4 regions of the Pontibacillus yanchengensis genome follow, and region 2 is predicted to be linked to each of the others. Evidence: riboswitches for the same ligand, from Rfam matches in the RefSeq annotation. Region 2 holds a riboswitch; each other region holds the start of a gene.
What was found. Region 2 has a riboswitch for S-adenosylmethionine ahead of GLW08_RS09760 (O-acetylhomoserine aminocarboxypropyltransferase/cysteine synthase family protein). Riboswitches for the same ligand answer to the same signal wherever they lie in the genome.
Positions count from the first base shown of each region.

Region 1 (7,335 bases), on a different contig from region 2:
ATTCAGAAAACAGGTGAAGAGAAAAACAAACAAAAACTTCTAATGACGCAGGTGTACGTTCAAGAAGCATTTAACCGTATCGAAGCTCATGCTAAAGAAACGTTAATTGCAAGTGAAGAAGGAGATTCCTTGCGTATGATGCTATCCGCCTTACGTAAGTTGACTCGTCACACTCCAATTAACGTCATCACGAAGAAGCGTGAAGTTGCAGCTACTGTCATTAATGAAGAAAAATATGTGGGTTAATTGACCGTTGAGGTAGGCTCCTATTGAGAGCCTACCTTGTTTTTTAAAAACAAGGATAAATAGGTTTTAATTCATATAAGAATGGTAATACCAAAAAAGAGCTATAAATTCCCTCATGCATTATTCTTTTTTTCATGTTCCTGTTATTAGGATGAGGCATAGATCTATGGTAAAATATGAACATCCATAGAAAAGGAGGGATGTTGATGGCATTAACATTTTATTGGTATCCTCAATGTGGTACGTGTAAAAAAGCAAAAAATTGGTTGGATAACCATAACGTCGAATATGAACCTGTACATATTGTGGAGCATCCACCGTCTAAAGAGGAAATTAAATCTTTGATCAGCCAAAGCGGTCTTCCTGTAAAAAAGTTCTTTAATACCAGCGGCAAGAAATACCGTGAACTAGGGTTAAAAGAAAAGCTAGCGGATGCAAATGAGGATGAAATGGCGAAATGGTTGGCTTCTGATGGTATGTTGCTAAAACGTCCAATTGTGACAGATGGTCATCGAGTCACGGTTGGTTTTAAAGAAGATACGTTTGAAAATACTTGGAAATAATGAGCAAAACATTTGGCTTCTTGAGCCATGTTTAATAAATTAGAAATGAAAAGCAGAAAATGGAGGGTTTAACATGAGTGTACCAAAAGAATTGTATTATTCCGAAGAGCACGAATGGGTCAAAGTAGAAGGAGATAAAGTACGTATCGGGATTACGAGCCACGCTCAATCTGAATTAGGCGATATCGTATTTGTTGAATTACCAGAAGTAGGCGACACAATTAAATCAGATGATCCTTTTGGTAGCGTTGAATCTGTAAAAACAGTTTCTGAACTATATGCTCCACTAAGTGGAAAAGTTGTCGGAGTTAATGACGAGTTAGATGACAGTCCGGAATTTGTAAATGAATCTCCATATGACAAAGCTTGGATGATTCTTGTTGAGCCTTCTGATATGTCTGAGCTTGAAGAATTAATGTCTGATGAACAATACAAAGAAATGATTGATGAAGATTAATTAAAACATAGTCTATAGTAAAACGGATACCCTATGTATGAGGGGTGATTTGCTATGGATGCTGAAGAAAATCGTAATTCGAAACAACAGACTACGAAACAAACAGTTAAAAACCGTTCATCTTTTCAAAATAATGTATCCAACAAGGCGAAAGAAAGCTGGAGAGGTACTGCTGAACCTGCTAAAGTACGCCAATATGTGGATTGTGACGATGAAAATGGATGGTGTTAATAAGATTGGCAGTGGAAATCCACTGCCATTTCTTATAATCAAATAAATGATTTATGCTACTTATCTTAAGATAAAACGATTCTCATTCTTTTCCTCAAAAGTGTATTTTTTATTGGAATTATTGTTCATAACATCATAAACTTAAGGAAAGAGAAAAGTAGAGAACAGGTGATGAATATGGCTGAGTTGAATAAAGTGATAATTGTGGAAGGTAGAACAGATAAGAAACAAATTCAAAAAATTTTAAATGAGCAAGTTGATATCATTTGTACGAATGGAACACTTGGTATCGAAAGACTTGAAGAATTAATATTGGAATATGATCTTGATAATAAAAATGTTTATATTCTTGTAGATGAAGACGACTCTGGTCATAAATTACGAAAACAACTCTCATTTGAATTACCACATGCAGAGCACATATACATTGATAAGTCCTTTAGAGAAGTGGCGGCAACTCCTGAGCCAGAATTAGCCTCAGCATTAGTGAGTAGACATATTTCAGTAGATCCAATTTTTTTGACGTAAGATAAAGGTGATATAACTATGCAACTTTTAGAAGAAGATCCTCTTCAAGCATTGCAGAAAAGTTCCAAAGCTTATGAAATGACATTTATTCATAGTCCTTTTTGTGGTACATGCCACATTGCCAGGAAGATGTTAGAAACACTCGAAGCTACCAAAACAGAGCTCACATTTAATGAGTTAAACGCATCCATCCACCCAAATTTCATGCATACGTTTCAAATTGAAAGTGTCCCTTGTTTACTGATTACCGATGGAATGGATGTCGAGGAGAAAGTGTATGCCTTTCACTCTGTGCCATACATGTATCAAAAGGTAAGTGAATATGAAGAAGTATGATAACGTCATGACTTGATTAGAAAGAGCATCGAATTCTAGAGTAGTTCGATGCTCTTTTGTATTGTCAAAAGTGATTACTAGGAAGGTTATAGTCGGTGTGTATATCTGTAAAACACCTTATTTCTTCTGGATAATGTAACATTGGAATAGTTGAACTCTTTACAATATAGGGGGATATTCTTTCATTTGCGACAAAATATAGGTTGATTATATATTTCTCGGGAAATATTTCGACTGGGTTTGCGAGAAGTTTTTAAATTGTTATGAACCAAAGAGGATATTATATTTTTGTAGAGAATTACAAGCAGTAAGCTAATAACAAAAGCAATGGAGCTAGACATCAAATAAAAGCGTAAGAGCCCGTCTAGCACCGTACAAACTGTCTTCCTGTGAGTTAGAGTGAATTCTGGAATGATGGAAGTTCAATTAAGACCGCTGCGTCACGCAGCAACATCGAACCAACCTACGTCGTGTAGGCCGAAAGGAAACACAAGAAGAGTAAAACGATTCGATGTTGACTTATCGTAAGGACGGGCAGGAAGTTTGCTAGTTGCTGGGCTCAAGAGCTAGACATGTAAGCGCCAGAACTTATAATTTCTTTACTTTTGATAAAAAGGAGAGGGCCAATGAATGCCAAGGAGTTGTATGCGTGGTTGGATAGGGTAGAAAAGCGTAATGATTTAGGTCCTTTATTACATGATAGATCATTGGTGGTTTCGTTTTATAGTAATTGTGAGCAGATTTGTTTAGAAATAGAGAATGGAAAATGCTTACTTCATGATATAAAAGGTAGGAACGTTCAGGTAATCGTTGAAGCAGATAGCTATACGTTACAGCTAATATGGAGTGGCGAAATAAAGTTATTAAAGGTGCCCAAACATTTAATAAAAATGAATGGGCGATATAAAGATGTTTTATTGATTGAGGCACTTTTTCACTTGTCTGCTTGATTAGACAAGTTTACTTCCAATAGCTTCAACGATTTCCAGGAACTGTGCTTGGTCACCAAACTGTTTGACAATCTCACCATTTCTATTAATAAGGACCGTGGTAGGTACACCCTGGCAGTTGTAAGCGTCATATATTTCTGTTCCTTTGTCAAAAAGTATGGGTTGCGTCAAAAATTTATTTGCATAATCGATGCCTTCTTGGGCATTTCGTTCTCTTCCCACGACATTTATCGTAATCATTTTTACTTTATCATGGTCCATTGATTGGAAAAGTTGCTCTTTTTTGGGTAAATCTCTACCGCTATCAGGACACCATGACGTCCAGAATGTAAGCACAACATTATTCCCTAAATCATCTTCTAAACTATATATTTCTCCATTCATGTCTTGTAATTCAAAGATAGGGGCTTTCATAATCAAACTCCTTTATATTGACGAATATTCATCCACATGCTAACATAAATCACACTCTTATTAGAATCAACTTATTCATACTATTTCCTAATTAAGAGACATTGATATCAGTTGTGGAAACATATAAAGTTTTAATGTTAAACTTCTTGACCTTATAAGTTTAACCATGCTAGAATCAATTTTAGTGAATAAGTAAGTTAATGCTTTAATTAAATAAAGAACGTGAATCTCTTATCACGAGAGGCGGAGGGACTGGCCCTATGAAGCCCGGCAACCATCAACCATGTTTGAAAGGTGCCAAATCCTGCTAAGTTTTAGACTTAGATAGATGAGAGGACGAAGTGTTTACACATAAACCTTTTTGTCCTCTTGGGCAGAAAGGTTTTTTATTTAAAAAGTAAGAAAGCTTTTAGCACTTACGCTTGTCTTGTCTAAGTAAACCTAAACAATATTTTAACTCTTCAACCATAAATCCAAGTAAAATTATCAGTATAGTCGGAGCAAAAGGGAGGTAATCGACATTGATTTCAATTAAGGAATTACAAAAAGTATTTCAGTCCAGTTCAGGAAATGTTCAAGCGGTTGATGATGTAAGCTTAGATATCGAAAAAGGTGAAATATTTGGAGTGATTGGGTACAGTGGTGCTGGAAAGAGTACATTTATCCGCTTACTCAATCGCCTTGAGGACCCAACTAGTGGAGAAGTCATAATAGATGGAAACGATATTTCAAAACTAAGAGGTAAAGGTCTTCGACATGCAAGACAAGAAATAGGAATGATCTATCAACATTTTAATTTACTTTGGTCAAGAACAGTTAAGGAGAATATTGGTTTTCCGCTTGAGATTGCCAATGTTTCTAAACAAGATAGAGAACAACGAGTAAATGAACTTGTTGATCTAGTTGGACTGTCTGGAAGAGAAAATGCATATCCTTCTCAACTTAGCGGTGGACAAAAGCAAAGAGTTGGGATTGCAAGAGCACTAGCAAATAAACCAAAGGTTCTTTTATGTGACGAGGCAACATCTGCACTTGATCCTGAAACGACGGATTCTATATTAGATCTTCTAACAGATATCAATAAGAAACTTGGCTTGACCATTATTCTAATTACACATGAGATGCATGTTATCCGTAAAATTAGTAACCGTGTAGCTGTAATGGAAGAGGGACGAGTTGTGGAACAAGGTGATGTTTTAGATGTGTTTCGGAATCCTCAACAAAAGGTGACCAAGCGATTTGTTGAACAAGTCATGGGTGATCGAGACCAAGATGATTCGTTACAGGAAATTCTTACACAATATGATTCAGGTCATATAGTAAAACTTCATTTTGTAGGAGAGAAGACAAACCAGGCAGTCATTAGTGAGGTAGCAAAACAATATGATATCTCTATTAACATTCTGCAGGGTAAAATCACTCAGACTCAAAAAGGGGCTTATGGAACCTTGGTCGTTCACCTAACTGGAGAAGAACAAGTTATACAAGAGGCCATTCAATATATTTCTGAAACATCGGTCAAAGTTGAGGTGAATCCAAATGCTTCGTAGTTTATTTCCAAATGTAAAAATGGCAGACTTGATAGAAGCAACGAAGGAAACTATATATATGACAGGCATTTCTGTCTTAGGTACATTTATTTTTGGGATTGCTCTTGGGTTACTTTTATATTTAACTGCAAAAGATGGATTATGGGCAAATAAAATACTGAATTTCATTGTAGCTACGGTAGTCAACGTGTTTAGAGCGATTCCATTTATCATCTTAATATTGTTGTTATTCCCTTTTACGGAATTCCTAATTGGAACCATCAGAGGTCCTAATGCAGCGTTACCTGCCCTGATTATTGGAGCTTCCCCTTTTTATGGAAGGATGGTAGAGATAGCACTGAAGGAAGTTGATAAAGGTGTCATTGAGGCAGCCAAAGGTATGGGTGCAAAGACATCGACTATTATTTTCAAGGTTCTCTTGCCAGAATCAATGCCTGCACTAATATCAGGGATAACAGTTACAGCTATTGCACTTATTAGTTATACAGCGATGGCTGGTGTTATTGGTGCAGGAGGCTTAGGTGACCTAGCTTACTTGAAGGGTTTCCAGAGATGGGATTTTGATGTTGTATTAGTAAGTACCATTTTAATAGTATTAATCGTTTTCTTATTTCAATTTCTAGGCGATTATGTATCAAATAAATTAGATAAACGATAAAAAGGAGAGAGAAATCATGAAAAAATTTCTAACACTACTTGCAAGTACATTATTTATTTTAGTACTAGCAGCTTGCGGAACTTCTGAGGGTAACTCTGAAGAATCATCAAATGGGAACTCATCCGACTCAGCATCAGAGGAAGGTTCTTCTGATCAACAAAGTGAGGAAGTAAAAGAACTGACAATTGGCGCTTCAAGCACTCCACATGCTGAGATTCTTGAAGAAGCAAAACCACTTTTGAAAGAAAAAGGAATTAAACTAAACATTGAAACGTACCAGGATTATATTCTGCCAAATAAAGATCTATCTAGTGGGGCTATTGATGCCAACTACTTCCAACACACACCATATCTTGAAGACCAGAAAAAAGAATTTGGATATGACTTCGCAAGCATTGGTCCAGTTCACATAGAACCAATGGGAGTTTACTCAAAAAATATTAACAGCATTGACGAGATTCCAAAGGGAACAGAAGTGATTATGAGTCGTTCTGTAGCTGACCATGGACGTATTCTTTCTCTATTCGAATCAAAGGGTATTATCGAGTTAAAAGAAGGTATAGATAAGAAAAGTGCAAAAATCGAGGATATCGCCAAAAATCCTAAAAACCTAAAGTTCTCTGCTGATGTTGATGCAGGTCTACTACCTCAAAACTATGAGCGTGAAGAAGATGCATTAGTAGCTATTAACACAAACTATGCAATTGAAGCAGGGTTGAACCCAACAGAAGATTCTCTATTTATGGAAGGTTCAGAATCACCTTATGCAAACTTACTTGTTACAAAGTCAGAAAACAAAGATAGCAAAGCGCTTCAAACTGTTTTAGAAGTTCTACAATCTGAGGAAATTAAGCAATTTATGAAAGAGAAATACAACGGTGCCATCGTGCCTGTTAGTAAATAAGTAATTTATTTCCCTCCACGGATAATCTATAGTATGTAGGTCATACTATTCGTAGTTAATTATTATCCTTGGAGGGATTTTTTATGGACCAAAAACAACACCAAGCAATGAATACAAGTGAACAGGCGTTATTTGACTATAAGCATGGTATGGGAACTTTCTCTACACATTTACCTGACGTAGCACATCATTTTAGTAAGTTTACAGAAGCGTGTTTTGCAGAAGGAACTTTATCACAGAAAGAAAAGCAATTGATTGCTCTTGGCATTAGTGTTGTAGCTCAAGATGAGTATTGCATGATCTACCATACAAAAGGTTGCCTTGATCATGGTGCTTCTTACGAAGAAATGATGGAAGCATGTGGAGTATCTGCTGCGTTCGGCGGAGGGGCTGCTTTAAGCCAAGCTGTAACCCTTGTGCAAGAAAGTATTCATGAATTGCAAGAAAATAAACACTAGTAACAAAACTTGAATAAATTTAAGCAAATTAAAGAAATAT
Region 1 is NZ_WMEU01000008.1:62,692-70,026, reverse strand. Features, by position in the region: gene GLW08_RS18785 (acyl-CoA dehydrogenase family protein) at 1-246, shown strand, start outside; gene GLW08_RS18780 (arsenate reductase family protein) at 453-809, shown strand; gene gcvH (glycine cleavage system protein GcvH) at 883-1,266, shown strand; gene GLW08_RS18770 (DUF2553 family protein) at 1,321-1,497, shown strand; gene GLW08_RS18765 (toprim domain-containing protein) at 1,669-2,025, shown strand; gene GLW08_RS18760 (thioredoxin family protein) at 2,044-2,361, shown strand; gene GLW08_RS18755 (hypothetical protein) at 2,988-3,311, shown strand; gene GLW08_RS18750 (TlpA family protein disulfide reductase) at 3,312-3,725, opposite strand; SAM riboswitch class I at 3,954-4,060, shown strand; gene GLW08_RS18745 (methionine ABC transporter ATP-binding protein) at 4,247-5,275, shown strand; gene GLW08_RS18740 (methionine ABC transporter permease) at 5,265-5,933, shown strand; gene GLW08_RS18735 (MetQ/NlpA family ABC transporter substrate-binding protein) at 5,950-6,837, shown strand; gene GLW08_RS18730 (carboxymuconolactone decarboxylase family protein) at 6,921-7,295, shown strand.
Region 1: it holds a riboswitch for S-adenosylmethionine, as region 2 does, so the genes downstream of both, GLW08_RS18745 (methionine ABC transporter ATP-binding protein) here and GLW08_RS09760 (O-acetylhomoserine aminocarboxypropyltransferase/cysteine synthase family protein) in region 2, are expected to answer to the same signal.

Region 2 (7,335 bases):
TGATGCTGCACAAAAAAATAACATGACACCTACAGAAAGCCTTGGAAATGTAGAGTTAAACGATGAAACGATTAGTCGTGAAAAGATGGAAAGAGTCTCTAACCGTAATTCCAAAAAAGGATTCCAAGGAGATAAAGAACATCGCTAGGAACAAAAGCCCAAGGCACCCGCTTAGCGACGTACAAACTGCTGCCCTCACGATGTGGGTTGGTTCGATGTTGCTGCACGATGCAGCGACCTTAATAGAACTTCCTTAAATCTTTTCAGAGATATAGGAACCATGAAGAGCGATGGCGATTCGATGTTGACTTATCGTAAAGAGGGGCAGGAAGTTTGCTAGTCGCTGGGCGCTGGAGCTGAACGTGGCCATATCTTTAGCAGGGTTATCCACTACCCGTTAATGATTTTCTAGACGATAATAAAACACCCCCATCAAAAAAGGCTTTGGGGCCATATTGAAAGAAACTCAGATTATATTTGAACATAAAAAAACCTCCTAAACGATAGGAGGTTTTTATTAGTCTAAAAAACGCTTTCTTGTTTCAGGTGAAGGCAAAGCACATTGATTTTTCTTCCCAAACCATTTATATCGATTATTAGCAACAAAGTTGTACACTTTATCTCTAATTGGTTTTGGAATTACAATAAACACATAGAGCAATTTCCATGCGCCAGCCAACTCCTTACATACTTTAAGCGCTGCAGTTGATTGGAAGTGTATCTGTTTATCATCTACTAAAACAAAGCTATCAACACTTGAAGAAATGCCATGCTGCTTTAATAATTTTTGACCGTGTTCACCTTGTAAGGACGCAAATGTAAATTGTTCTTGCTTGTCACGTTTTAAAATAAACTGCACACTTACATCACAGAAGTTACATTCACCATCAAAGAGAATAATTTTATTTACCATAGTGTATCACACCCATATTTAATAACTATTTTCATTATACCAAAAATGAAAAAGGCTTATGTTTTTGCGGGCTTCCCATGAACCACATCGTTCCTGCAATCAAATCTTAAATAGCACGTCGATTTTCTCGAATGTTTATCATGAAGATACTAATGATTACAGTAGTACCTAGTGTAGTGTAACCCCAGCTAAGATAAACTTGCCAAAGATTTCACGAAGTACCATTGTTGATAATATTAAAGGTTGACCATCTTTGGTAATATAAATATTAAATATTCGCTTGCCAACAATATAGCCGCTCCAAAGTAAAGGCAACAAAGTCATATAAAGAACATGGGAAAGCTCAAAGTAGATGGAGCCGTTAGCATCCACTAAAGAAAATTTACCTGTTACAAAAAAGATAATCGTAGCAACAACTATACCAAATAGTAAATAATCCAATAAATCAGCTAATAACTTCCTGCCAAAGCTTGCGTATTTAGGCATGAAATCTCAACTCCTACATTCCTTTAAGTTACCATTTAGTATTAAATACATTTAACTTTGTTGCAAGTAAAAAACTAACATATTTTGCTAACGACTCACTATATTAAATTAGAATATTCAATACAGAATTAATATTCTAATTTATCTAACAACTGTATTGACGTTTTAATGCAGTATAGGATATAATCCTATACAAGTGGAACAAAGAAAGTAAATTTAATATCTCTTATCTAGAGCGGCAGAGGGACTAGGCCCTGTGAAGCCCGGCAACCATCCAAACAAACGGTTTGGGAAAGGTGCTAATTCCTACAGGTCATGAGGATCTGGAAGATAAGAGGAGGACTGTACATATACACCCTCTTCTTAGGAAGGGGGTTTTTATTTTACCCTCTTCCTCCTTACCTGTCAGGCAATTTTTCCTAGTATCTCTCAAAATTTTAAGGAGGAATTGTTGTATGACACTACCCTATCATCAATATCAATTGGAGACGTTAAGTTTACACGGAGGTCAATCCCCAGATCCAACTACTGGATCACGTGCGGTACCTATTTATCAAACAACTTCCTACGTATTTAATGACACAGAACATGCTCAAAACCTATTCGCCTTAGCAGAACCTGGAAACATATACACTCGAATTGGTAATCCTACCATTGATGCTTTTGAACAACGAGTCGCCCTATTAGAAGATGGTGTTGCCGCAGTAGCTACTTCTTCAGGTATGGCAGCTATCACTTTAGCTATTTTAAATATAGCAAGTGCTGGTGATGAAATTGTTACTTCCACGAACCTATACGGTGGGACTTATAATCTATTTGCAGTGACGCTTCCAAAGTATGGAATTCACGTAACGTTTGTGGATGGAACGGATCCAGAAAGCTTCCGTTCAGCCATTACTCCTAAAACAAAAGCTATCTTTGCGGAAGTAATAGGAAACCCTAGTTTAGATGTGCTTGATATTGAAAGTGTTGCTGATGTTGCCCATGCTCATCATATCCCTCTTCTAGTGGATAGTACATTTGCTACTCCTCACGTCTGCAAACCGATTTCTTGGGGAGCAGATATTGTTATCCACTCCGCAACGAAATGGATTGGAGGACACGGAAATTCTATAGGCGGTGTAGTCGTAGATAGTGGACGTTTTAACTGGAATCACGAAAAGTTTCCTGGGTTCACTGAGCCTGATGAAAGTTATCATGGTATTCGATATGGAATAGATGTCGGACCAGCAGGATTTGCTGTAAAACTTCGTGTGCAGCTTTTGCGTGACATTGGTGCTTGTTTAAGTCCACAAAACGCATTTTATCTTTTACAAGGATTAGAAACACTTCACCTTAGAGTAGAACGTCATCTAGAAAATGCGCAGATAATATCTCGTTACCTAGAGGCGCACCCTGGAGTTGATTGGGTATCCTATCCAGGTCTTGAAAACCATCCATCCCACCAATTAGCACAGCAGTACCTTCATAACGGCTACGGTTCCATTATCGTGTTTGGTATTAAAGGTGGACGCGAAGAAGGACGAAAAGTAATTGACAATATACGTTTATGGTCTCATGTTGCCAACGTTGGAGATGCAAAATCACTAATCATTCATCCAGCATCGACTACGCACCAACAGTTAAATCAAGAAGACCTTGTTAAAACAGGTGTTACAGAGGATCTAATACGATTATCAATTGGATTGGAGTCGACAGATGATCTTATTAGTGATTTAGAATATGCAATAGAGCAAGCTACTGGCTTAAAGAGTGATTATTCCAATCATCAACCACCTATAGAAGCAGTGCTTTCTTCTTCCCTATATAGAGATGAACAAATCGTACGCCCTAAAACCATTGCTGTGTTTGGCGCTGATCGAACCAGTAAACCGGAAGAATTTGCTAAATTGGAGAGATTAGGTTTTTCTCTCTATTTTGAATATGAATCATTACCTGAAAAGACAGACATTGTGTATGCCCTAAGTAATCTTGGCATCGAAAAAGCTTCTTCAACGATAGATGACTCTTATTTCTTCATCACCCAGAACATCATAAGTCCGACATCCAAACAACGTCTGAACGATCTATCAATATCTTACAAGGAAACAGATAGTTTATATCGTGAAGCTCAACGTGTAAGGGCTCCAAAAAACACTTATGAAACAGCTAAAGTATAATCCTCTTTTTGATATGAGGCAGAGCAAGGAGGAAAAGCATGACTATTAAGATAGCCATTCTGGGTCTTGGAACAGTTGGGCAAGGAGTGTATGAGACACTCCTTTCTCATGACCAATATATATCCGAAAAGTTAGGTACAGATACAGAGCTCGTAGGCGTACTCGTGAACGATTCTTTGAAACAACGCAATCTTCCAAACCACATACCAATTACAACAAATTACCATGATATTCTTTCTAAAGACGTGGATGTCATCATTGAAGCGACAGTTGGAGATCACCCAGCTTTTGAGTACCTATCCCAAGCAATTCAAAAAGGAATTCATGTCATTACAGCCAACAAAGCAATGTTTGCTCGTTATGGAAAACAATTAATAGAAAAAGCTACAGAGAATCAAGTTCATATAGGTTATGAAGCTACTACAGCTTCAGGCACGCCTATTTTGCGAACACTCAAGCAATTGTTACAGGTAAATCAAATCGAAAAGATGGAAGCTATATTAAACGGTACATCGAACTATATCCTCACTGAAATGACGATGAATCACACCACTTTTGAAGAAGCTTTAGTGCAAGCTCAGGAGAAGGGATTTGCAGAAGCAAATCCAAGTAATGATGTAGATGGAAATGATGCATTTTATAAGTCCATGATTTTAAGTCAATTGGTTTATGATCTACAACCAAATTGGGAGGATGTGTATCGAGAAGGAATAGGGGAAATCTCAAATGAACAGATTCAACATGCGGCCCAAAGAGGGCAGAAGATCAAGCATATTGCAACTGTTGAAATGCGTAATGGAGAAGTGGCTGCATCCATACAACCAATGCAAATTGATGATGAACATCCACTTTACAGCGTAGATGGTGTAAACAACGGTATTACTGTCCATACTGACCTTTTAGGAACCTTCACCCTTACAGGACCAGGCGCTGGTAAATTACCGACAGCCAGTGCCATCATTGAAGATCTAGTTTATGTTTTTCATAAAGAAATAAAGCTAGAAAAGCAGTATATTTACTAAGAATCACTACATTAAAACCAGCATGGCTAGTTATGCCATGCTGGTTTCTCTATTAATCTTGTTGTTTTTTTAAAGCTTCTTGTAAGGAAACTTTCGTCACTTTCTTTCTGGAGAAAAATAGCGACACATAGTAGGTTACCATGATGATAACAAATCCTATACCAATCATTGGCCACGTTAGCTTCACCGGTAAGGAGAACCCTGTTTGCTCAACAAGGGATGCCATCATTTGATCAATAGCTAGCACACCAATTGGCACTGATATGATATAAGCTAACACGACAAGTGGTGTATAAATGTTCACAACTAACTTGGATATTTCCTTGTCTGTGTATCCCATTACTTTGAAAAGGGAGATCGATGGTGAGTTCTCCTCGACAATTAAATTTGTAATCAAGGTCAATACAATTACACCTATAAAAAACGCAAAAGCTGAAATCCCAAATATAGAATACCTCATCAGAGAGGATGTAGACTCAAAGTTTTCGATCATATCTCTTTTATCCTCTATAAATAGGATAGACTCTTCTTGAGTTGGCTCTTCATTCGTCCATTTTGCATTATAAACTTCTTTAGGATAACCTAAAAAGTCATTCACATTAGATTTTTCATAATAAATAGCATGACCAATATAGACATTCGAAACCCCTGTTATCTCTCTTGTAATCGTTTCTTCATTGTAGGCATTTCCTATTGTAAGTTGGTCGCCTTCTTTTATTCCCAATACGGTTGCTAACGGTTGACTGATGATAAAACCTTGTTTGGCTTTTAGATTTACAACCTTTTCTTCATCATTTAATAACTGAACCTGGTCTGTTTCAGGTTTAATACCATATATTGTAGCTTTTTGATCTACTGCTTTCCTATTTGCTCCATTCTCGTTCTTCACATTTATTTCACCAGCGGTAAATGTGCTACTCCCCTCTTCCACTTCATCTTGCTGCAATGTATTATAATATACGGCATAATCATATTGATAAATTTCCTTATAAGTCGTATCAATTAGGATTCCCATTGCATTGTAGGAAATAAAACCAAAGATTAGTAATATGGTTGAAAACATTATCCCAAGCAAGATATATAATGCTCTCGCTTTACTTCTGATAAGTAGGCGTAGGCGAAATCGTGACATGAATGTACCCTTATGAAAAAAAGGAAGATTTTCTAGCCATGATTTCTTTCCTGTAGACATATCTTTCGGACTCAGTAATGCTAAAGGTGACTGTGTTAACGGTTTTTTGATAACTAGATACGTCATGAATAATAAGATAACGTTTGGAACAATAAATCCTACCAAGAGCACACTCGTATCCCAATCAAAATAAGAAATTCTTGGTAAATTGTAATATTCAGAGTATAGGTTTGTGATAGGAATGGATAGTGCTGTACCTATTACTATGCCAGTAATAGAACCCACTACCCCTATAAAACCAGCATGCATCATGTAGTGGCGACGCAACTCACCTTTTCGATATCCGAGAGCCATCAGTGTACCGATCTCTTTTCGTTGCATCTCGATTTGACGTTTCATAATCATTAACACCATCATTACGGATAAGGCTAATATAAATAATGGTAATGTGGTAACCGTCGCTCTTGCTCCTTGGATTTCAGATTCAACAAACTCAATACGAGGATTGTCCTTTGCATTTAACCATTTTAGAAGAGAAAAATTACTGGTGACTGCTTCCTTTAAAGATGAAATATTTTCTTTCGTTCCATTTGCTCCTAATATCTGAGTTATCGTTTTAGATGATAAAGATTGAATGACATCCTGTGAACCAATACCAATCCCAAAAGAGTTAGGATCATTGATTAAGTCGCTTTCTCGTTCAAGAATATAGATATAATCTGGTAAGTACACAAATCCTGTTACAGTAATCGTTTGACTATTCACGTTAATCTTTTCACCAACTGAAAGATTATGTTCCTTAGCGAACACAGAGGATATGGCTACTTCATTATCCCCTGATGGCATTTCACCCTCAGAAATATACGGGGTATTCACCGAGTCAGATTTTGAAAATAATCTTAATGTTGTATCTTCTTGATACGTTACATCAGTGTACATTCTTTTTTCTAACGTTAGGTTGAATCGTTCTTCCCAATCCTTTAATTGACCATCGTCTATACTGCTTGCCACGATAAAATGAAAATCTTCTTGGTTATACGTTTGTTTAAACTCTTGATTACGATTATCTAAGGTAGAAATTGCCATGGATAAAGAGACATATAACATTATTGAAATTACTAATAGTAATGTAACCCCAATGTATTGAAATTTCTTTTCTTTCATATGCCTTATAATACTTTTCCATAGTGTCATACCCAACTCACCTTTTCCGGATTCATAGGTGCATCATTTTCATACGTATCAATGATTTCTCCACTTTTCATTCGAATAACTTTGTGGGCCATTTCCCCAATACCGTTGTTATGCGTAATAATACAAACTGTTGTACCGAACGTTTCATTTACATACTTCAAGAGACTAAGGATTTTTTTCCCTGTCTCCTCATCCAAAGCTCCTGTAGGTTCATCACATAACAATAGACGAGGATTCTTCACAAGAGCGCGAGCAATTGCTACTCGTTGTTGCTCTCCACCACTTAACTGAAATGGAAACTTATCTTTTTTATCCAACATTCCTACTTTTTCTAATATATCTTGCATATTCAAGGGGTTCTGACTAAGTTGCCTACCTACTTCCACATTTTCTTGAACCGTTAGTGTAGGGATTAAATTGTATTGTTGA
Region 2 is NZ_WMEU01000002.1:515,489-522,823, reverse strand. Features, by position in the region: gene GLW08_RS21630 (hypothetical protein) at 1-148, shown strand, start outside; gene GLW08_RS09770 (thiol-disulfide oxidoreductase DCC family protein) at 518-913, opposite strand; gene GLW08_RS09765 (RDD family protein) at 1,082-1,399, opposite strand; SAM riboswitch class I at 1,623-1,736, shown strand; gene GLW08_RS09760 (O-acetylhomoserine aminocarboxypropyltransferase/cysteine synthase family protein) at 1,855-3,558, shown strand; gene GLW08_RS09755 (homoserine dehydrogenase) at 3,597-4,580, shown strand; gene GLW08_RS09750 (ABC transporter permease) at 4,633-6,906, opposite strand; gene GLW08_RS09745 (ABC transporter ATP-binding protein) at 6,903-7,335, opposite strand, start outside.

Region 3 (7,335 bases), on a different contig from region 2:
GTCAAATTCACCTCAAGCATACGTTGCGTCTCGAGTTCAAAGAAACTATTCTCATTTTCATCTTGTTTCGTTTGTTTAATAAATTCTTCTATTGAATAATTACTCATCGTGAACTCCCTTTCTGAAACCTTCTTGTTCTTCTATACATTATTATTTCTCTAATAACATTCAAAAGTCCTGTCTATTCATGAATAGACAGGACTTTTCTATAGTCAATTTATGCTTTGCTTTTCACTTTATGAACCAAATCCGATATGGTCTTGGATGCTACCATCTTTTCTGTGAATAATAACCTGAGTTCCTTTGTTGGATGCAATCTCTTTAGCCCGATCTATCGCATCACTTTTATTATCAAAAGTGGCTGCTGGTTTCTTGGCATCTTCTGCTTGTACAGCCCAACCATCTTCATGAGAGACCACATGCTCTCCCTTGTCTAGTAATTCCGGACGACTATCGTATTGCTGGCCCTCAGGGTCACGCTGCTTTAATTTTTCGTCGCTTTTTTGCTTCATTTCTGTGATTTCATCTTCACTAGCGTCGTCGTACCATTCTTTTGCTTGCTCAGTTGCAATGGGAATAGCACTTCCTTCATCGTACCCTTCATCTAACATAGCATTCGCAATTTCGATGGCTTTTTTTCGGACAGGGGTTTCTAGATTCTTTAATGAACTTGGATAATCATCTGTATCCCAAGGCATTCACGTACACCTCCGCAACAGTATATTCTCTTATAATATACGTTACCGTTCCATTCCTATCCAAAACCACTTACTGAGACGAGGAACCTGTCCCTTCGTCCCAGTACGCGCTATAAAGCTTTCCTAGTTGTTGGTTTAATTCTTCTATCGGAACAATTCGGGCTTTTCGGAACATTTCTCTTCCTTCCACTGATACAATTAAAACAGGTACAGTAAAAATTTCATATTCTCCTGCAATCTCTGGAATCTCATCTGCATCTACATATAGGGTAGATACTTTTTGATAATCTTCCAATAGTTCTTCTACCTGTGGAAGTAAGGAATGGCAAACAGAACAGTTCGGTCTAGAAATATATAATAGGGAAATATCTTCTTGTTGTACGAAGGATCGCACTTCTTCTATTGATTGTGCACGTTTCATTTACATCAACACCTTTTATTTTTCTACCTGTATTATATCAGGTTCTCTTTGTAGAATCGCTATTTTTGCTTACCCCCATACGTATATAAAGGAAGGTCCGCCATATGGTTTATACTGTCGTACAAGGGATAGTACTGATTGTTGTTATATTGAGTTTATTATCTATTGCCTATTTTTCAATAAAAAATGGTATAACCCCAACGCCCACGAACACTCGCGTCAAAAAAGAAGTACTCTCTTTGACCAAGTCTTATCAACCAATGAAGGTCGCTGATTTCGGAGCGGGATTTGGCACCATGGCTTTTGGTTTCGCCAAGACATTCCCTAATGCCAGGGTAGATGCATATGAAACCTCATGGATTCCATTTTTTCTAATGAAGGCTCGCCTACGGATGAGCGATCATGCTAATCTCTATATTTGGAAAAAAGATTTTTTCCACGTCGATTCCTCTCAGTATGATGTGGTCTTTTGTTATTTATACGTTGACGCAATGACGAAGCTTCGTAATAAGGCATCTCCCACTAGACTTATCACTCATACGTTTGCTTTACCAGGTCATCATCCTGAGAAACAAGTTTCAATTGGGGTGACTCCGATTTATGTGTATAAAATGGAAGGTTAGAAACTCGGCGCTTGAGCAAAAACAGAGAATACGAAAACGTGTAAAAAAATCGTGTGATGATAAGTTCATCACACGACCCCACATGAAACGGATCCATTTTTCTGCAAGTACTTTTGGTGGTATTCTTCAGCATCATAAAAAGGTGCAGATTCAGTAATTTCGGTTACAATAGGACGTTTGAAAATCCCTTTATTGGACCACTCTTGCAATTTTTGTTCGGCAATTTCTTTTTGCTCCTCATCTCCATAGAAGATAATGGAACGATATTGCGAGCCTACATCTTCACCTTGGCGATTGATAGATGTTGGGTCATGGCATTCAAAAAATACATCGACTAGTTGTTGGTAGGAGATAATGTCTGGATCAAATTCAATTTTGGTTGTTTCAGCATGACCTGTCGTCCCTGTTTTGACCAACTCATAGGATGGATTCTCAACATGGCCGCCTGAATAACCAACTCGAGTCGTCACAACGCCATTAAGTCGTTCAAAAAATGCCTCTACTCCCCAAAAACATCCTGCCGCAAACAATGCTGTTGCCATAATCATCTCTTCCTTTCTCTGTAACGAAAACTTCTATCGTAGAGATCGACGAGCCTTTTATTTACGTAAAAGACCCCTTTCTCATCCAAGAAAGGGGTCGTAAGTATATAACCGTACGATCCTCTCATCTCCCAAGGTCTTCACCTTGCAGGAATTGGCACCGTTCCAATTAATAATAAATTGATTGAATGGTTGCCGGGCATCAAAGGGCCAGTCCCTCCGCCTCTCTGGATAAGAAGTTAGCGCTATTTAAATTATTTGTTAACACACATCATACATACATTTGGTAGCGAAGTAAAGTAATAAACTACATTTTTTCTTATGAGGTAGTGTATGATGGTCTATGTAAAAACATGATAGTTGTTTTTTATAAATAACCTGCCATCCCATACAGGTGGTTAAGTTCCCGCAGTCGTATCGATTTAAGGGATGGCATTACGTATAAGAATACCACAGGCTTAAGAGAAAGGCAATTAATAACGTGCCACACTTGAACCTGGAGAATCCCTTCCACTTTGTAGAATGGTTTTCCTTTTCTAAAAAGGTAGCTACCCCCTATAATAGGATGAAAAAGGAGTGTTGTTTCATGTTTAAACCAATTGCTACAGATCAAGCACCAGCAGCTATTGGACCTTATTCCCAAGCTGTAGACCTAGGAAATTTACTATTCGTATCTGGACAAATCCCGTTAGATCCAGAAACACAAGCCTTCGTTTCTGATGACGTAAAAGAGCAAACAGAACAAGTGATGAAAAACGTTGGCGCGATCTTGAAAGAAGCCGGCTTGGATTACAAGCACATCGCCAAAGCCAACATTTATCTTGATAACATGGACGACTTCGCTGTAGTAAACGAAGTGTACGCAAGCTTCCTAAGCGAACCATATCCTGCCCGCGCAGCCATTGAGGTAGGACGCCTACCAAAAGGTGCTAAGGTTGAAGTGGAAGCAATTGCTGTGAAGGAATAGTAATACGAAATGGGAGCAAAACAAGTGAGCTGAGGCAGCTCACTTGTTTTTTGTGTGATTGCTATTTGTCAGAATTGGGTGTCTAAGCACGTATATCCGCTGATTTGGCGCAGATATCCGCACTTTTCTGCTCTTATCCGCTACTTTAGCGTTTTCACCTCTACAACACTAATCCTCATCCTTTACATCCATGTCCTCCGGTAGTGGTTCATTCAAAATCTGCTGAACATATTCGCGGTATTTTTCCATTTGTTCGAAATGAGTGTTGAATTGTTCTTTGTTAATTAGAAATTGCTCGCCGTCATGTAAGGAACGGATGCGGTTCTGTTGGACTAGTTTTTCTATATAGGCTTCTGGGAGTTCTAAATATTCTGCTGTTTCTTGTATGGTTAAGTACATAACCTGCCCCCCTCTTCTATCTTGCGTTTTCATCCATATGCGGAAATGGAAGACCTGTATCTACTTCTCCAGTAATACGTTCCGTAGCTACATCATCTCCAGCTAACCACTTATCAAAATCAAAAACAATCCCTGATCTCCACCTAATGCAAACCATGCCTTTTTCTCCTGAGGAAAATACGCTGATGTGTGGATGGTGCCTGCCCAATTTTTGTATTGCTTTGAGAACACACCCTTGTCAGTATCATTTAATAATCGGAAGGCCTCATAGGGAGAGCTCAGCTGATCTTTTTGTTGATTCATCGTATCTAAACGGCGATAGGAATCAGCTAAATAATTTCTGTTTTCGTCTTTCATACATTCAAAATGATTCGTGCATGCATTGGATTGGCGAACTTCGACTCCTCGCGGGGATGTTTCGACCACATAGGTTTGCCCACTCGCATCAAACACAATGTAGCTAAAGGAATGGCGATGCGGAATCTCTTGCAGCATCGCTACCGCTTCCTCAACAGTTGCACAGCTCTCTAAAATCAGCCTTCCAATCATGCAGCAGATGAACCCTTCACCTGGTTTTTTTCGATGCATGAAGTTATAACCAAGTGCTAAGCCTTTTTCATTCATCCCATCCATACGTCCAGTAATACGCTGAGAAGGTCCGATAATAGCATAGCCTTGATCACTTGGCTGGAAAAATACGAACCGACCTTCATACGTTTTTGGCTGATAGTCATAGTTACGCACCATGTAGTCGTCACCGGTTAAGATCGAACAACCTGACTTCACGTAATCAAGACGATACCCGCCAAACTCCATCAACACCCGCTCCATCGGCCAATCCATTGCATCTTTGATTCCGACTAGCTCATCCCAAACACCTGGTGCAAAGCGGAGAATCGCGTCTTTCACTTCCTGCTCTTCTACTGAAAACCTAGGTTTGCGTAGCTTCCACTGTTTCTCTCTATTTTCTACTGTTAACGAATCTTTAAGTAACTCACCTTGCATATATCCAAAATCATAATGCGTACCTCGAAATTGCAAAACATCGCTATAAATTTGCTTCATATGTATCCCTCGTTTTTATGGTGCTAGACCCCCACCACTTCTCAGCGATAACGTATCAACGCCCTGGAGGTCAGGCACCTTATAATCTTTATCTGATTTATCGTAACTGATTTGACAGGGACTTCGCAAAGCTTTCACTTTTCAAACAGATAGTTTCAGATAAAGATTTCGTAGAATGTTCACTAGTTTTGACATATACTGTCGAATCCCACAACAAAAGCTTACAGTTTTTATGAAGTTCTGTTACTTTTAAAGATGAGATGCTATTCGGAGTTACATCCGCATTTGCTTCACAACGTTTTACTGTTTTACACCCCATAACAATTCACAAAAAGGAGAGGGAGTAAATGGAATTAGATCAGCTAGAACGTAATACCTCAGTGGAAGAAGCTAAAAAGAAAGACAAAACAAAGCCATACTTAACTGCATTAATTGGATGGAGTTTAGAGGCTATTGAAGCAGCTTCCCGTATGAATCGACCTTTCGTCGTTGTTGGTCCTCCTGATTTTGAAAGCTATGCAAAGAAGCATGATTTACAGTTTGTTGGTTGGGATTTCAGTAGACTTAATGAAAGCTCAGATAATTTATATAAACAACTTCAGTCGTTAGGCGTTGAACTAGCGATTCCTTTATATGAAGAATGTGTGGAATGGGCTGGTGCCCTGAACGCTCGTTTCCGTGAGGACCCACGCATATTCAACCGTTCTTGGTTACTGCGTGATAAAGGTATGATGAAGCGAAAAGCACAAATTGCAGGCATCAAAGTAGGCGTTTTTGAAGAAGCCAGAACGAAAGATGATGTAAAACGATTCTTAGAGCGTGTGAATCAAGCCTTACTTAAAATAGATGGGGATCATTTTGATCCTATCCATGTGAAACCACTTGATAAAGCAGGATCTGTGGGGCACCTTGCAATTGACACAGTAGAAGATATTAGTCAGCTAGAAGATGTAGATTTCCCACTATTGATGGAGAGTCACTTAGATGGTCAGGAGTTTTCTTGCGAGGCATTTATCCATAAAGGAAAAGTGCAATTCTTGAACATCACAGAATATATTCGCTTGGGCTATTCTAACTTTGTACCAGCTTCCCCATCCTTACAAGCCAAACGACCATTAATTGAAAAAGCAGTTCAGCAGTTAGTAGATGCTTTTGAAATTGAATATGGAGTCATTCACCCTGAGTATTTCATTATGCCAGATGGTACGTTACATTTCGGCGAAGTTGCAGCTCGTGTACCTGGTGGACATATCTTTGATTTAATTGAGCGAGCATATGGATTTAGTGCTTATGAAGCGCAAATTTTGTGTAGTGATCCGAATACAACACAGGAGGAGATAGACGCCTTCTTCCCAAGTGCTGATAATTTTCAAGGATATGCTGGTTGTTTAATGGTTCACCCTGACATTGATTATGTTGAGGATCTCAACATTCCTGAAGAGTTAGAGCAGCATCCATACTTTTTGAAGCATGATATGTTCACACCACCTCAAGGGAAAGTTGCCGAGCGAGTTGGTTTTGGTAATCATTACGGAACGATATTTATGTTTGGTAAAGATAGTGATGAGATGACTGACCTATTGAAACTGTATGAACAATATAATTTCTACCGTTAAGTAACAGAAGCTCTTTTAGAAAGGAGAGGTGATATGGCTCAGCCTACTATTATTGTCGTCGAACGATTCCAAAAAGCGTTAGACACTTTAGATCAAGCACCGCCCTTTGCCAAAGCAAGATACCAAACAGATGTGTATCAGGAGGCAAACCGTTTAATTGAAATGGAAGACGGATTTGAGCATTTATTTCAGTATGCTCACCGTTTTGAAAAAGCTGGTGTATTTCAGGATGGACCATGGGAGGATGCAGCGAAATTGCAAGCTCCCCTTGTATCAGGATCCCTAAAAGCAAAAGGATTACCAATGATTATTGAAGTCCTAAGTGAACTACGGATGCTTGCGATTGCAAAGGAAATCTACCAAACTCAGAACGTACCCGCGCAGATAGCAGAAGATTTCTTAAATGAAATCATGGCGCTTAACTTAAATTTATTGTTTCCGAATTCATCTGAAAGCGATCGTATAGAAAAACACGAGAATGATGAGAAAGCGAGTGAACTGTTTCAGTTTCTCGCAAGCTATTTATCTACTAATGAACTAACGAAAACACTCATCCAAGAAATTGAACGACTAACAGCCCAACGTCCTATTATGATCAAACGTGTCGTATCGATGATCAAAATGGCTAAAGGCATGTTAGATACCGATTTAGATGAAGAACATAAAAACGAGTTAAGAGGGTTCATTGCAGCCATTGAAGGTCCTTCCCCGTTAAGCGAGCAATACACTGATGTGAATGCATATCGCTTACGTTTAAAAGACCTTTCTCGTGGAGAACTGATTTCCGAAAGTGTAGCCTTGGCTAAGTCGATGCGCGAAACTGGATTAGTAGCTCCCCATCATGCTACGTTAATTCGCTTTTTGACGAAGCGCATGCCTGGGATTCTACCTTACGCCTTACAACTAAATAGCAAAGGAATTGCGAATCTAGAAGAGAATAATGAACTGGTTCTGCAGCTCATAAAATCTTCCATCTTCCCTGCAACCCGCCAAGCTATCTACGG
Region 3 is NZ_WMEU01000005.1:108,506-115,840, reverse strand. Features, by position in the region: gene GLW08_RS15275 (AIM24 family protein) at 1-107, opposite strand, end outside; gene GLW08_RS15270 (DUF2188 domain-containing protein) at 237-698, opposite strand; gene GLW08_RS15265 (thioredoxin family protein) at 769-1,119, opposite strand; gene GLW08_RS15260 (class I SAM-dependent methyltransferase) at 1,224-1,742, shown strand; gene msrA (peptide-methionine (S)-S-oxide reductase MsrA) at 1,811-2,284, opposite strand; SAM riboswitch class I at 2,406-2,522, opposite strand; gene GLW08_RS15250 (RidA family protein) at 2,871-3,251, shown strand; gene GLW08_RS15245 (excisionase family DNA-binding protein) at 3,420-3,650, opposite strand; partial or broken gene GLW08_RS15240 (C45 family autoproteolytic acyltransferase/hydolase) at 3,667-4,715, opposite strand; gene GLW08_RS15235 (ATP-grasp domain-containing protein) at 5,063-6,331, shown strand; gene GLW08_RS15230 (hypothetical protein) at 6,365-7,335, shown strand, end outside.
Region 3: it holds a riboswitch for S-adenosylmethionine, as region 2 does, so the genes downstream of both, msrA (peptide-methionine (S)-S-oxide reductase MsrA) here and GLW08_RS09760 (O-acetylhomoserine aminocarboxypropyltransferase/cysteine synthase family protein) in region 2, are expected to answer to the same signal.

Region 4 (7,335 bases), on a different contig from region 2:
AAAAGTCAATATACGCTTCATACGATTCGTCGTATTTCTCTGCGATTTCTTGCTTAATCTTCTTGGTTAGCTTCGGACTTGCTCCTTCTGTTGAAACAGCGATAGTCAGTTTACCTCTTTTAATACTAGAAGGGATGATGGTATTTCCAGACGCGGCCCGATCTGCTCGATTTACTAATTGATGATCAGCTGCTTCCTTGCTAATCCATTCATTGACTTCTATGCTGTCTGTCGCCGCAATAATCAAAAATGCTCCAGCCAGATCACTCGACTCAAATGCCTTTCGTTCCACGTTAACAGCACCTAACTGTTCAAGTGCTTCAATGGACGGATCCACTGACTGGGCCACAACATGGATACTTGCACCTGAATCTTGTAGACCAGAAATCTTCCGGTAAGCTATGGAGCCCCCTCCTACAACGAGCACTTTCTTATTGGCAAGATTCAGCATAACCGGATAGGAACTCATGCACCTATTGCCTCATACACGCGATCTCGCAAGACTTCACGAAGGTTAGGATGATAGCCAAGATAGTTACATAGAATGAACGGTTGAGGAGAGGATAACTCTTCAATCGCTTCTGTCATTTCTTGCATGAGAATGCCCGTAAATAACAAATAAGGTACTACGAATACACGTTTAGCCTCTGAAGCTTTTGCTTGTTCTAACCCCTCAGCAAAGGTCGGATGAGCCGCAGCAAGATAGCAGGTTTCTACCTTATGTAGGTTGGTTTTTTGTTTTACATAGGATTCAATCTCTCGGAAATTTTCCTTGACTGCTTCATCACTACTTCCTCTACCTACAAGTAAGATCATATCGTCTGTAGTGGGCTCCGTTCCCTGTTCATGGATACGTTCTAGCAAAATATCAACAATGCGCTCATGCACACCAAATGGTGCCCCATATTGGAACTGAACCGATGGGTGGGCTTGTTTTATAGGCTCAAGTTCATCTGGAATATCGTGCTTTGCGTGATTAGCAGAAAGTAACAGTATCGGTATTACCGCGACCTTCGTCGCACCTTGTTCGATACATGCCTGCACACCTTCCTCAATGGTAGGTTGAGCTAGCTCAAGGAAGCAAACCTCTTGTATTGGTTCATCAATGGTTTCCATGCATTGCTCAATGAATGATACCGCCTGTTGTCTTCCTTTTGCTACACGACTTCCATGACATACATATAGTACAGCTTGCATTGCCGACCTCTCCTTAGTTCACATTTGCCGCTACTACTTGTTCATTTTGCTCCTCTAGTAGCTTCTCATACCAACTAATGCTTTCGCGGAATCTTACAACTTCTCCTACGATAATCATACTAGGGTTTTTGACTTCGTCTCGTTCCGCATCCTCTGCAATAGTTGCTAGTGTTCCTGTCGTCACCTTTTGCTCGTGTGTTGTTCCCCAATGAATCAGGGCAACGGGGGTTGAAAAGCTACGCCCATACTTCGTTAATTGATCAACGATATATGGAAGATTTTTCACTCCCATATAAATAGCTAATGTATCGATTCCCTTTGCTAGACTTTCCCAGCGCAGCTCTTCTTCCTCTCCTTCTTTCTGATGACCAGTAACAAATGCAAAAGTAGAGCCAAGTTCACGATGGGTGACTGGGATACCAGCATAAGCAGGTGCTGCGATTCCAGATGTAATGCCAGGGACGACTTCAAAATCGACGCAGTTTTTGGCTAACGCTTCGGCTTCTTCACCGCCACGTCCATAAACAAACGGATCGCCCCCCTTTAATCTAGTAACCACCTTACCTTTACGAGCGTGCTTCACCAGGAAGTGATTAATGGTATCTTGTTGTAATGCATGATGATTCGGAAGCTTACCACAATAGATCAGCTCCACATCTTCTTTGGCTTGTTCCAGTAACTCTGTGTTAATAAGGCGATCGTATAAAATAACATCTGCCTGTTGGATGCATTTCAGTCCCTTGACTGTAATAAGGTCTGCATCCCCAGGTCCAGCACCTACAAGATATACCTTCCCCATCTAATGGCCCCCTTTATGATTAACTCCTTCTTATTAGATATATTGTTGCTCGCGTAAATATGCAATAATTTGATCACTACATGCTTCCACTGAGTCGTTCTCTGCATCCACTACAATCTCTGGTGATTCCGGTGCTTCATAAGGAGAATCTATTCCAGTGAAATTTTTAATTTCCCCTTGTTTTACTTTCTTATATAGCCCTTTTGGATCTCGTTTCTCGCATTCAGCTAACGAGCATTTCACATGAATTTCGATGAACTCATCTTCTTCAACAAGTTCACGCACATCATTTCGATCTTCCTGGAAAGGGGAAATAAAAGCTGTAATGGCAAATTGGCCACTATCAATAAAGAGTTTGGCTACTTCGCCTATTCTTCTAATATTCTCCTTGCGATCTTCTTCGCTAAAACCAAGGTCTTTATTCAAACCATGGCGTACATTATCTCCATCAAGGACAAAATGCTGGATGGATTCATCAAATAGCTTTAAAGATACAGCATTGGCAATGGAGGATTTACCTGCACCAGAAAGGCCTGTAAACCAAAGAATGGCACTTTTATGTTCATTTTTACGATGACGAAGATCTTTCGTGATAGTAGATGCATGCCAAGTTAGGTTTCGTTCTTCACTCATTACTCTTTTCCTCCTGTTTGGACCGCATCCTGTTTCATCCCTTTGATTAATGTTTCGACTACCTCTGGTCTACTAAATTCTGGAGGTAGTTTTTCTCCACGTTGTAGTTTTTCTCTTACTTTTGTACCTGATAGCATCATATGATGTTCTTTATCATGTGGGCATGTTTTGTTAGAGGCCATTCCATCACACTTTTTGCAATAGAAGCTATGTTCAAAGAACAACGTCTTAATGCCTAATTCCTCTTCGGTAAAGTTTGAGAATATTTTTTGTGCATCATAGGTTCCGTAATAATCGCCTACTCCTGCATGATCTCGCCCGACTATGAAATGGGTACATCCAAAGTTTTTACGTACCAATGCGTGGAATACAGCTTCTCTTGGCCCGGCATAGCGCATCGCTGCAGGAAAGGCACTTAAGTACACTCGATCTTCAGGATAATAGTTTTCCAAGATGACTTCATAACTTTCCATCCGCACATCAGCAGGGATATCATCGGATTTAGTTTCGCCTACTAATGGGTTTAAGAATAGACCATCAACTATTTCAAGAGCCGTCTTTTGAATGTATTCATGCGCACGATGAACAGGATTTCTTGTTTGGAATCCTACAATGTTTTCCCAACCTTGTTTTGTGAAATAGTTTCTTGTTTCAACAGGGTCTTTATAATATTGTGTGAAGCGCCCCTTCGGTGTACGTTTGATTAATGTAATCGGACCACCTACATAATGATCAGGACGATCATACACCTTTTTCACCCCAGGGTGTGCAGCATCTGTTGTTTGATACACATATTGTGCTTCTTTCGATTTATCCGGTGAAAAGATCGAATTCACGGTTAGCACACCGTACACATCCCCTTGATAGACGAGGCGGACCTCATCTCCAGTGCTCAACGTATTTGCCTTCTCTTCTGTAACCGGAAGAGTAATCGGAATACTCCATGGAAGCCCGTTCTCTAGTTTCATATTCTCAACGACAGAGTGATAGTCTGCTTCTTCTAGAAAACCGGTTAAAGGGCTATACCCGCCAATGCCAATAAGCTCTAAATCACTTAATGCAATCGCATCTAGTTCGATTTCTGTTTGGATATGGGAATAAGAATAGTCTGAATCCCATCGATTAATTAATGTTCCTCCATGTGGTACGCTCTTTGTCATTTTGTAACCCTCCAATAATTAGTTAAATGCCACTACCTTGTTCATTAATCATTGCTTTTTCTTCCCGTACTGTCTTAATAAGATACAGCGACCCTACTGTTGCCAAGAACATGCTTCCAATGGCTACAAGGGAATACATATCACTTTCTAAAAACAATTTTACTAATCCATAAGAAAAGACTAAGGAGAATACGGGGGATACGGCCCACACCATTAACATTCTCTTGATAATGCGCTTTTTGAAAAGGATTTGGCCACTTTTCCCAGCTCCTACTCCCATAATGGCGGATGTAGTAATTTGTGTTAGAGGGACTGGAATCCCTAAAATAGATGCCGCTATCACAAGACCCGCACCGATACTTGTAATGGAACACCCTTCAATTAAGGAAAAACGGGTAATACGCTTCCCATTCGTTTCCAGCACCTTGCCTCCAAACAAGAGAACACCAAGCGCTACAAAAATCCCACCAACTACAGTGCCTGTATTCATAGAAAGTACCCCTGCACCAATTAGAGGTCCTACCGCATTTCCTACGTTATTCATGCCTGCTGCCACTGCTTCGAGAAATCCTGCACCAATCAAGATAAACGTGAATCGTTTTTGCCAATTGGGTTGATGGATTGCAGTAGAATGATTCTCTAAAAGCTTTATACCTTTTGCAGACAATAGAGCTATCAAGAAGGCACTAATCGGAACCAAAATCCAAATCAATAACAGAAAAAAAAGTTTTTCTACGAAGAGAATTTGACTGGCAATACCGACTCCAATGACAGCCCCGACTGTTACTTCACTAGTCGACAATGGTATGCCTAGCATATTGGCGATAAATAGGGACATGGTAGCTGAAAAGAGAATAATTAACACAACTTTTAGGTTGATAATGGAAGAAGGGATCACTCCACTTCCGATCGTTTCCGCAACTTCCTGACCACCAAAAGAAGCTCCTAATACAACACCGACACTACATAGAACAAGTGCTATTCGTTTTTTCTTGATAGCACCAGAACCAAACGTGGTCCCCATTGCTGCTGCTGCGCCGCTTGCCCCTATGTTCATTGCAAAAAACAGTGCTACTGCAATCGCCAATACTGTCATGGATAATCTCCTTATCTATTACTCTAAGAATCGGAATGAAGACCACATTCCGTTTTGTCTGTGTTAGCCCACCTCCCAGCTCGTGAGTCACCGGAATCGGTAACTTTAGCCGTGCATACAGAACAGCCTATACTTGGGTACCCTTGCTCATGTAGTGGATTATATGGCAAATCTTCTTTACGCACATAGTTCCAAATATCTTGCCAAGTCCAATGAATTAACGGACATACTTTTACGGCTTTAAATTTATCATCCTTGTTTAGAAAATCCGTAGATGCTCTAGAAGGAGACTGCTCTCTTCGCAAACCTGAAATCCAAGCTTCCTCTTGGGATAACTCCTTCTCTAGAGGGATAATCTTCCGAATGTTACAGCACTTATTCGGATTTCTCTCCCATAAGGCTTCTCCATACTCTTCTGCCTGTTCATCAAGTGTAAGATGAGGCTTTACCATTTTGATCTGTAATTCAGGATAGCGCTCCTTCACTCTATCAATCAGTTCATATGTTTCTTTAAAATGAATTCCTGTATCTAAGAAAATAATTCTTGCAGTCGGCTTCACTCTGGCAATCAAATCAATCATGACCATTCCTTCTACACCAAAGCTACAAGCATATACAATATCATCACCGTAATGATGATAAGACCATTCCAACACTTCTTGCGCTCCTTTTGTAGGAGTCATAATATCGAAAACGGGCTTCTCACTAGTTTCCCAATTGTCATGCGTAACTGTTGTCATTCCATCAACCTCCTAACGATTGACCAGGATAAAAATAGTGCTTTACACAAACGAAATCTGCCTCCCCATTTTGGAAAGGCAGATTAACAAGCAATGTTGCCTTATCTTCCAAAATGATGGTCATTTTGCTGGAATTAGCACCTTGCTTTTGTAAGCAGGTTGCCGGACATCTGCGGGCCAGTTCCCTCCGTCACTCCTGATAAGAGTTATGTTCTAAATGGATATCCCAAGTTAATTCATCGGGATTGTAGGCTTTAGGGGTAAAAAAATATCGCCTTTTCATCTTTAGCGTTTGTTCCACTATATGATAAAAGCAATAGGTTCTATACGTGTTTATTATAATTTTTTGAATACTCGTAACTTTAAAGCATTTCATAATAGATGTCAATATAGTACATGTGAAAAATGAAGAAATGTGCAAGCGCCTTACCTCATAATAATCAAAAAACATCCCCAGCCTAATAAAAAAGCGTATAGGTAAAAATACCTAAACGCTGCATGTTTTTTATATTATTAAGGTCCCCACTCCCCAGAGAAGGAAGAAACTTACGATAATGGTAATGTTGGAGACAGTACCAACAAATTTACGATCATAATCAAATTCAACCGCATAAGGCAACACAGAAGCTGACATAGGAAGGATTAGTGCAATAAGTACTGTATATTTAAACATACTCTCAAAAGGTAAAAACACAAACATTAAAATCCCTATTCCTAGTCCAACTACGTATCTTAGAGAAAGTAATTTAATAATTTGGCTACTAGATCCTTTTGCGAAAGAGAAGTTTAAGTAGATACCAAGCAGCAATAAAGATAACGGCATATTAGCAACGGATATCGTTTCTGAAACCTCAATGATAACCGAAGGAATGGTCACTCCTGTAAAATTTAATGTACATACTGTCACGTATGTGATTAGTGGAACGGATTTGGTTACTTTGCCTACCACATGCCTCAAATCTTTTCGCTCACCTGCATCAGAATAAATGCTGCCAATCACATAAATAACACCAAATACGATCAATGCATTTCCAAAATCAAACATCCCAAAGTATTTTAATCCTTCTTCCCCCCAAATCGCCTCAACGAGCGGGAACGCAAAAAGTCCAATGTTAAAGCCTGGCGCCATCATGGATAGCATTCCTTTTGTGCGCTTTTCTTCGTTTTTAAAGAGAAGTAAACCCAACGCCGCTTGAATCAAACCATATACGATGGCTATTACAATTAACAGGATTAATGAGGAATCGATTTCAATATCATGAAAGGTGACGATTAATAACGATGGCAGAGTCAGATTAAAGATAATCCTTGCTAAACCTTCACCATCTTGCTCTTTAATTAAATTTGTTCGTTTTAAGATATATCCAAGTGCGATGATTAAAACTGAATATAAAAACTGGCTGTTAAAGCTATCCATTTATTCGTCTCCTAACTGATATACTATTCCAATTCATGCTTCGTACATTTTTTCCTATTCATTACCATATCATATTTGTCATACATGTAGGGCTAATTCAAAGGATGATTCTAAAACAACATAACACAACGCCCACTTTAGACGCAGATGCCGCGGTTATTTAAGTCCGCAAAGATTGATAGAAAAAAGTTATGAAACATAAGAGGCATAATCTTGAAGATTTGAAGTTGAGAGAGTTTGGGGGGAATGGGGTGTTTCCATTGCATTGATAGGAGAAAAGAAAGGCCGGGAAA
Region 4 is NZ_WMEU01000004.1:129,044-136,378, reverse strand. Features, by position in the region: gene GLW08_RS13245 (NAD(P)-binding protein) at 1-469, opposite strand, end outside; gene GLW08_RS13240 (sirohydrochlorin chelatase) at 466-1,197, opposite strand; gene cobA (uroporphyrinogen-III C-methyltransferase) at 1,211-1,996, opposite strand; gene cysC (adenylyl-sulfate kinase) at 2,030-2,629, opposite strand; gene sat (sulfate adenylyltransferase) at 2,629-3,789, opposite strand; gene GLW08_RS13220 (inorganic phosphate transporter) at 3,812-4,885, opposite strand; gene GLW08_RS13215 (phosphoadenylyl-sulfate reductase) at 4,909-5,625, opposite strand; SAM riboswitch class I at 5,724-5,831, opposite strand; gene GLW08_RS13210 (AEC family transporter) at 6,131-7,042, opposite strand.
Region 4: it holds a riboswitch for S-adenosylmethionine, as region 2 does, so the genes downstream of both, GLW08_RS13215 (phosphoadenylyl-sulfate reductase) here and GLW08_RS09760 (O-acetylhomoserine aminocarboxypropyltransferase/cysteine synthase family protein) in region 2, are expected to answer to the same signal.